2 regions of the Pseudothermotoga elfii DSM 9442 genome follow, and region 2 is predicted to be linked to the other one. Evidence: riboswitches for the same ligand, from Rfam matches in the RefSeq annotation. Region 2 holds a riboswitch; the other holds the start of a gene.
The links. A riboswitch is a leader RNA that binds a small molecule or an ion and turns the genes downstream of it on or off. The one in region 2 is predicted to bind thiamine pyrophosphate.

Region 1 (4,427 bases), 480 kb from region 2:
TGTAGTACGATTGTTTTTACCCCCATCTGATAAATTACCCTTGCTCGATGAATTATCTCATCTGCTTTCATTCTGTACCTTTTCACATTTCTATTTGAAGCTCTTATACCACAATAAAGGCAATCATTTCTACAATAATTCGAAAATTCGATTATTCCTCTGAGATACACGTCTTTTCCCATATATTTTTGCCTGACTTCATCTGCAAGCGCAAACAGTTTTTCATCTACTCTTGAATCTGAAAGTAAAAATGCTATTTCTTCGAGATCAACTTTTTCCGGATGGTTCAGGATTTTCTTCAAAACACCTTCGAACACAATCAATCACCTTCCAGCATAGCTCAACCATCTCAGAACTCGGTTTTTCAACCTGAGCTAAAACAACGTATCTGTCATCTTCACAAATAACTTGAGGAGGCTCAAATTTTTCTATACCCGCTTTAAGATCATTTATGAAGGAAATTCTTCTTCCAACCTTTTTGCAAACCCACACCTTGCAGTGAAACTTTTCAGAAATATGTTCGAGTATCTTCTTACAGCCTGACATCACGTTCGCCTTTCTCGATATTCACAAGCATTTTTCTAACAGTTTCACGTCTCGAATCTGGTATTTTCAGAAGCTCTTTTTCGATAAGTTTCTCGCCTATAAGTTTCGTTTCATTTGTGGCATAATCGATCAGATATTCTTTGAAAGTTAAAAGAGCGTTCGGTGTGCAAAATTCTTTCACAAAACCGGGTATAGCAAATTCCATAAAATGCTGGCCAGTTCTTCCTGCTCTATAGCAAGCTGTGCAGAAAGAAGGAATATAACCTTCCATAGCAAGTTCTTTTATTACTTCATCCAGGGTTCTTGTATCTCCGAGTATAAATTGACTTTTCCTGACAATCTCCTGATCTTTCTGAGCATATGACCCAACGCCTATACTGGAGCCTGCATCTATCTGAGAAACGCCAAGTTTTATCACCTCATCTCTGAGTTGCACTTTTTCCCTTGCTGTTAATATCAAACCTGTATATGGCACAGAAAGCCTTATGATCGCAACAAGCCTTTTGAAATCATAATCGCTGACAGCATACGGGGGCTTCTCTGTTAAAGGAGTTCCAACAGCAGGTTCTATTCTTGGAAAAGATATTGTATGTGGTCCAACGCCAAATCTTTCTTCAAGATGTCTTGTATGACACATTAATCCCATCACTTCAAATTTCCAATCATACAAACCAAACAACGCACCTATTCCAACATCATCTATTCCGGCTATCATGGCTCTATCAAGGCCGAATAATCTGTAAGTATAAGATGATTTTGGGCCGGCTTTGTGGTATTTCTTATACGTTGGGAGATGATAGGTTTCCTGAAAAATTTGAAACGTACCTATACCAGCATTTCTTATCGTTTTGTATCCTTCCACTGTTTGTGGAGCAGCATTCACATTTACCCTTCTTATTTCACCATTACCGTTTCTGTAAGAATAAATTTTTTCTATAGTTTTTGCAATGTACTCGGGTGAATACACAGGATGCTCACCAAAAACTACTATCAGTCTTTTGTGCCCTTTTGAAGTCAGCGCAAACAGCTCATTTGTGAGTTCTTCATCTGTAAGAGTTTTTCTGATAACTTGTTTATTCTCGCTTCGAAAACCACAATATGAGCAGTTGTTTATACATTCATTTCCAATATAAAGCGGTGCAAACAAAACAATTCTGTTGCCATATATTTTTTCTTTCAAAGATTTTGCTGCGGTAAATATCATTTCAACAAGCTCGGGATTTTCAGCATTCAAAAGCGCTGCCGTCTCTGAAAGATCTAATCTTTCTTTGTTCAAAGATTTTTCAAGTATTTCTTCTATGTATTTTTTATCAGGATTTTTCGTCAGAGATAACAACCTGTTTATTTCTTCATGCGGGATAAATGATTCGCTATCGAGTATCTTTTTAACAAATGTATACATAATTTCACCTCTCATTTAATAGGCATTGTTTTTACCTTCACTCCTTTTATTTGTCCAAGTTTTCCGCTCATACTACCAATCAGATCATTGCTTGCTTTCACCACAAGCAAAATAATAGCTATGTTTTCATCTGGTACAGGATAACCTACTCTTAACCTTATTACTTCGGCAAAATTGTGAAGGAATTCGTTGACCTGCCTGTAGGCATTTTGTCTGTCTTCAACGATGATATTGACTATGTAGAATCTTTCCAAAACAAAACCCCCTTTCTCTTTTAGCACCGAGAAAGGGGGCAATCAATTGCATAGCCCATCCTTCCTCGGTGTCAGAAAAATTCCTTCACCTCAGAAGTTCACATTAATTATACAATATTGCCAAAAGAAATAGTTACAATTTCAATTGTAAATTGAATAAATTCTTTCTCCATGGGGAGCTCCTGTTTTGGGGCTGAGAGGAGGACGAAAGTCCTCGACCCAATGAACCTGATCCAGGTAATGCTGGCGGAGGGAATGGAGAAAAATGAATATAAAACCTCCGCCGTATGTGCGGGGGTTTTTATTTCAAAAAAGGAGGAATTTTTGTGAAAGATACGATGATCTCTACGTTAATAGTTAACAGGTATTTCAAGAAATTAAGGAGTTTTCTGGAACTTGATGTAGCGATAGTTGGAGCAGGCCCAAGTGGTTTAACAGCAGCTTACGAACTGGCGAAAAAAGGCTTTAAAGTAGCAATATTTGAGGAGAAAAATACGCCCGGGGGAGGTATTTGGGGAGGAGGAATGATGTTTAATGAGATTGTTCTGGAAAAAGAACTGGAAGATTTTCTGAATGAATTAGAAATAACTTACGTGATTCAAGAAAATCATGTACTGGTTGATTCTGTACATTTTGCCTCAGCCCTTCTCTATAGAACTACTATGGTTGGTGCGACTGTTTTCAATAATATTTCTGTTGAAGATGTGGCTATGCAAGATGGAAAAGTATGTGGTGTAGTTATAAATTGGGGGCCTACCATGAGATTGGGATTGCATGTCGATCCTATAACTGTGAAAGCCTCTTTCGTTATAGATGGAACAGGGCATCCAGCAAATGTGGCATCACTCCTGGCAAAAAGGGGGCTTATCGAAATGAAAATGGAGTTACCTATGAATGCTGATGAAGCTGAACAATTCGTCGTAGAAAATACAGGTGAGATATTTCCGGGATTGATGGCCTCAGGGATGGCAGCATGTGCTGTACATGGTGGTCCTCGAATGGGACCCATATTTGGTGGCATGATCCTTTCCGGCAAAAAAATAGCTCAGATCATAGAAGAAAAATTGAGGTGATTATCATGACTCAAATGGAAATAGCTCAAAAAGGAACATCATCAGAGGAGATGAAAAGAGTCGCTGAATACGAAGATGTAGATGTAGAAGTAATCCAACAAAGATTGGCATATGGAAAAGCTGTCCTTCCAAAGAACAAGCTTCACAAAATAGAAAAACCCATGATAGTCGGAGAAGGGTTCACCGTGAAAGTGAATGCGAACATAGGAACATCACAGGCCTTTTTCTCACTGGAAGAAGAGAAAGAAAAAGCCAGAGTGGCGATTGAATATGGTGCAGATTCTCTGATGGTACTTTCTACCTGGGGCGATCTTAAAGAAATCAGAAAGGCTATTATAGATCTCTCAGCCGTTCCTGTGGGGTCCGTTCCTATCTACGACTCTGCTATGAAAAGTTACCAGTTGAAGAAAAATGTGGTGGATTTCTCTGAAAAAGATTTTCTCAATATGGTTATTTCCCATGCGGAGGATGGGATCGACTTCATGACAATACACGCTGGGATAACAAAGAAAGTTCTGGAACACGTGAAAAATTCAGGACGCATTTTGAAGGTAGTGAGCAGAGGAGGAGCAATCATAGCTGGCTGGATGATTAAAAACAACAAAGAAAACCCATTTTACGAGTATTTCGATGAACTTTTGGATATTGCTAAGGATTACGACATTACACTGAGCCTGGGAGATGGCATGAGACCCGGGACTGTGTTAGATGCGAGTGATGTACAGCAATTCGAGGAGCTTTTTGTAATGAGGGAACTTGTTGAAAAAGCAAGAGAAAAAGGTGTTCAGGTGATGTTAGAAGGCCCTGGTCATATACCTTTAAATGAAGTGGAATTGAATGTGAAACTCATGAAAAAAATAGGAGAAGATGCTCCGATTTTTCTTCTTGGACCACTCCCAACAGATAGAGCTATGGGATATGACCATATTGCCTGTGCTATTGGTGGGGCTCTGGCAGGTTACTATGGAGCAGATTTTCTTTGCTATGTAACTCCTTCAGAACATATATCTCTTCCAACAATTGAGGATGTGAGAGAAGGCGTGATAGCATCCAAAATAGCCGCTGCCATTGCGGATTTAGCACGTGGAAACAGAAAGGCATGGTGGTTAGAGAAACAAATGGCATTGTCAAGAAAAAATTTCAACTGGGAAG
Region 2 (4,427 bases):
GGCCTATCTTTTTCACATCTTCTTCATCCGTGGCAAATCTCATCATGCTAAACTTCGATTTTCTTCAAAATAAATTATTCGGTTTGCTCAGAAATGAAGAACAGAATCAAAACAATCCACATTAGGATAGAATTCAAAGCCTGTGCTTCGCCGATATGACGTGTGCTGAAAAGTTTATAGGTTGCAACAGATAGAGTGGTCAATTGACCTTCTGACAGAATAATTGTCGCTGTGATCTCACCAAGTGCTATGGCCATACAAAATGCAAAAGTTCCTAACAGTTCTTTTTTGAAAACAGGCAATATTATTTTAAAAAACCTTTTTACAGAACCACACCCATCAATTTTACTGGCTTCTTCTATTTCTTTTGGAAAACTCCTCCAGACATTTTGAAGTGAACTGTGAACCAGAGGTAGTGATATCAATGCATAAATACCACCAAGTTTGATCGCCTGAGGTGCTTCAAAAAGAATCATTCCAAAAGCCATTGTGGCAGGAGAGATTGCAACAGGAAGATACGTCAAGATTGATAAAAAACTTCTATACCTGATCGAAGCATATGAGCTGACTAATCCAAGAATGCACACGCATCCTCCGACTATTGAACTAAGTAAAACGCTGTAAATAATCACAGGCCAGGCGTTCGCACCGATTATCCATTCGGCACTTTGACTGAACAAATTTCTGAAGTTTTCAAGTGTGAAAATCCCTCCATATTTTAAAAATCCTCCCAGAGAAGCCATACTCAGAGGTAAGAAAACAAATAATCCAACAACAGCGATATAAAAGTAAGACCATCTTGGTTTTTCTTCTTTGAGTGCTTCGCCAAAAGATTGCTGAGATTTGCTGGATAAGATTAGGAAGACAAAACTTACAGATGCCACGAAAATCATTTGGAATAACGTGAGAGCCAGTGCGCTTTCGAAATCCAGAAGCACTTTGAGGTACATATATATACTTACTTCAATAGTCGAATATTTGATTCCCCCCAATATCAAAACGACAGCAAAACTGGTGAAGCAATAAAGATAAGAAAGAGAAAAAGCCGCCCCAACTGCTGGTGCTATCAAAGGTAGTTCTATATACCAAAACCTCTTGAATCTCGAAGCTCCTTCAATGTTAGCCATTTCAAGAAAATTTCTGTCTATCCTTTCGAAAGCATCACCAACGATTCTTATGAACAGGGGAAAGTTATAGAAAACGTGGCCAATCAAAACAGCGGTGAATGTATAAAGTATTCTGATTTTAAGATTAAAAAAAGATAATATCCAGTTCACTATTCCATTATTACCAAAGGTGAGTAAAAAACCAATAGCCATCGATATACCAGGAAGGACAAAAGGCACCATGCTTGCAGATTTCAAAAAACTCTTCGCAACCTTTGGAAGCTTTGTTCTTGCAAATAAATAAGCGCCTGGTATTCCAAGAAGCATTGTTAAAAAAGCTGACAGCAGAGCTTGAAAAGCTGTGAATCTGATAATAGCTGCATTTTTTGAGAGTACTTGAGAGATATTCCAGACTGGAAATTTTGAGAACAGCAGGAAAAGCGGGTAAATCAAAAAGGTGCCGATAAAGATTATCGGCACCAGAATCAAGGTTATCTTTCCTTTCATTTACCTATCATTACCTCTGCCCATTTTTCAAGCCAATCTTTGCCTTTTTGCTCAAAGATACTATAGTCAAATGGCAGTACTTTATCTATCTTTGGTGCATATTTGTAGGCTTTTGGAAGTTCTATCTCTACAACCGGGTACATCCATTGATTCAAGGGAACATGAGATTGAAATTCTTTGCTCAAAACAAATTCGATAAACTTTTTTGCAAGCTCGATGTTCTTGCTGCCTTTTACTATAGCCGCATACTCGATCTGTACAAAAGCACCTTCTTCCATAACTACCGGCAGATACTTCAAACTGCCATATTCATGATAACTGTAAGCACCATCAGTCGCATAACTCACCATTATGTCAGCCTCGCCAGTTTCAAGCATGCTAAACGCTTCATCCCATCCCGGCGTTATGGTCAGAATATTGTTTTTTAAGCTCTTCCAGTAATCCAAAAAACCATCTTCACCAAAGACAGCTACTGTCCAGAGCATAAAAGAAAGTCCTGTACTTGACGTGCGAGGATCCTGAACTACCAGCTTTCTTTTAAATCTTTCATCGAGAAGTTCTTTAAAAGATTTCGGTGGGTTATTGATTTTCTCGGTATTGTAGACCAATGCGATTGCGCCATAATCAAATGGTATACCGTAACCTCGCATATCCAAGAGTTCTTTATTTTTTATCATAGATATGTTTTCAGGAACAAATTTTATCAATAATCCTTCAGAAATTGCACGTTTTAGCAGAGGTTGATCAAGACCAATCACAACATCGGCTTTTGGTTGATCTTTCTCGAGAATCAACCTTGCAAGCACATTTCCTGCATCCCCAAAAGATAGCAACTTCACTTTGACGTTATTTTGCTTTTCAAAAATTGGCAAGACCTTCTGCGCAATTCCTGATGCAAAACTGCTATAAGTGTAGATAACCAGTTCTTGAGAAAATACAGATACTGCAACAATTATTGATAGAACAAGTAGAAATTTTTTCATACGTACCACCTCCTCTAAGATTAAACCCCGCCGGCGGCGGGGTAATTTTGTTTTTGGTTTGCTCCCTACGCCGGCATTACCCGGATCAGGTTCAAGGGTCGAGGACTTCCGTCCTCCTCTCAGCCTCGGGTTAGAAGCTCCCCTGCACAAATATTTACTTGATATTCTCATTTTATCACAAAAAGCAATTTATGTGAATAACCTGACTTTCAGTAGATTGATCGGCAAGATACCATTTATAAAATTATGAGAATATAAATGTTATTAATACTGGCACGAAAGTTGACAGTATAACTCCATGACCAAAAGCAACTAACACTTCTTGTTTTGGCACATATTTAGAAATCAATCCAAGCAGGGTATCCATTGATGTCGCACCAGCGCACGATATTGCACCGTATTTTGTGATTTTTGCCAGAAAAGGCACAACGATGATTGATAAAAGTTCGCGAAAGATGTTTGCAATAAAAGATATGGTGCCCAGAGAATGCGAATGAACCTCACTTATCATGATTGCAGACAAACTGTACCAGCCAAGTCCAGCAGAGGCCCCTACAGCTTCTCTTATGTCGAGCTTGGTGAAAAAACTTGCTATAAAACCACCAAGCAAACTTCCTGTAATTGTTAAAATGCTTAAGATTATGATAGTATTGAGGTTCTTTTTTATTTTACTCAGTATTTTTTCTTCATTGCCTATGCTTATTCCAACAGTGAAGACTAAAGCTACAAGTAGTATTGTAAAAAACCACTCAGGAATTTCAAAATGTATAAACTTGCCAAAAAATATACCTGCTAAAAAAACTGCCAGAGTTTGTATCATTTTTTGCCACCTCTTTTTGAAAAATATTCAAATAACCATGCAAAGATAATGCTGCATCCAGCTGAAAAAAAAGCTATCAATAAACCTGTTATTCCTACACTTGGTAGAACTTTGAGTAAATCCTTGTTTGACCCGAGATTGAGACCCATAAAAAACAAAAGGGCAATAACTATAATATTCACGACGTTAATTTTTTTAGGCAAAGTTACTTTAAAAAAAGCACCTGATACTATGCCTAAGGCAAAGGACAGGATTATAATCAAGGCCAAATCTTATCCCTCCTGAAAATTTTCAAAAAAATTTCTAAGAACCTTGATTGTAAAAGAATATTTGTATTCTCCTGGAAAGAGAATATATTCTGGATGCGGTAAAGCACCCCAGCTGTTATCTCCTCCAAGTCCCATTTGCTTGTGATCTATGTTCACTACAACCAGATTTTTGTACGTTAGTTCATTCACATGGTTTGCTTTTTCAAGATCTTCCAGTTCGAAAGGCCATACGCTAAATTCGATCACAGGATGTCCTTCGACTAAAACAGTGATTCCGTAATCATCGGATATACTAAACCATCTAACATCTGTCCTCTGTCCAGTTTCTTGAGGTCTTACATATTTATGTATCATACCCTCAACTGTGCTTCTATACAGACCAACAGGCGCTCCTGTCTTTCTATCGCAATAATTTTCATGTGGTCCCCGGCCATACCACGACACGTACTTGAAATCACCAAGGAAGGTTCCTTGAATACCTATTCTTGGCAGCTCTGGAAGATGTCTATCGATATTTACCTTTAACTCCACTGTTATTTCATCAGAAATTGTATACACTAATTCCCAGTTCGTTTTTTCTATATCCTTGAAAAATCCTTCGAATACCAATTTGTATCCAAGATCGGATTCAACTCTTTTTATTTTGGACACCTTAGCTTTTTCCCAGATATTTCGCCAAATGGCTGCTCTTGCAGGCAGTTTGTTTCCTTTGTCGTTATCTGTAGGAGCTCTCCAGAAGTTC

Region 1: linked by a shared signal. The riboswitch ahead of TEL01S_RS09050 (sulfide-dependent adenosine diphosphate thiazole synthase) and the one ahead of TEL01S_RS06665 (thiamine ABC transporter substrate-binding protein) in region 2 are both predicted to bind thiamine pyrophosphate.

The regions. Positions count from the first base shown of each region.
Region 1 covers NC_022792.1:1,852,405-1,856,831, forward strand. Annotated here, with positions in the region: gene hydE ([FeFe] hydrogenase H-cluster radical SAM maturase HydE) at 1-317, opposite strand, end outside; gene hydG ([FeFe] hydrogenase H-cluster radical SAM maturase HydG) at 533-1,948, opposite strand; gene TEL01S_RS09045 (TM1266 family iron-only hydrogenase system putative regulator) at 1,960-2,202, opposite strand; TPP riboswitch at 2,365-2,475, shown strand; gene TEL01S_RS09050 (sulfide-dependent adenosine diphosphate thiazole synthase) at 2,529-3,275, shown strand; gene thiC (phosphomethylpyrimidine synthase ThiC) at 3,281-4,427, shown strand, end outside.
Region 2 covers NC_022792.1:1,375,514-1,379,940, reverse strand. Annotated here, with positions in the region: gene TEL01S_RS06675 (amidohydrolase family protein) at 1-46, opposite strand, end outside; gene TEL01S_RS06670 (ABC transporter permease) at 75-1,613, opposite strand; gene TEL01S_RS06665 (thiamine ABC transporter substrate-binding protein) at 1,610-2,596, opposite strand; TPP riboswitch at 2,642-2,750, opposite strand; gene TEL01S_RS06660 (lysine exporter LysO family protein) at 2,841-3,416, opposite strand; gene TEL01S_RS06655 (LysO family transporter) at 3,413-3,685, opposite strand; gene TEL01S_RS06650 (glycoside hydrolase family 2 TIM barrel-domain containing protein) at 3,689-4,427, opposite strand, start outside.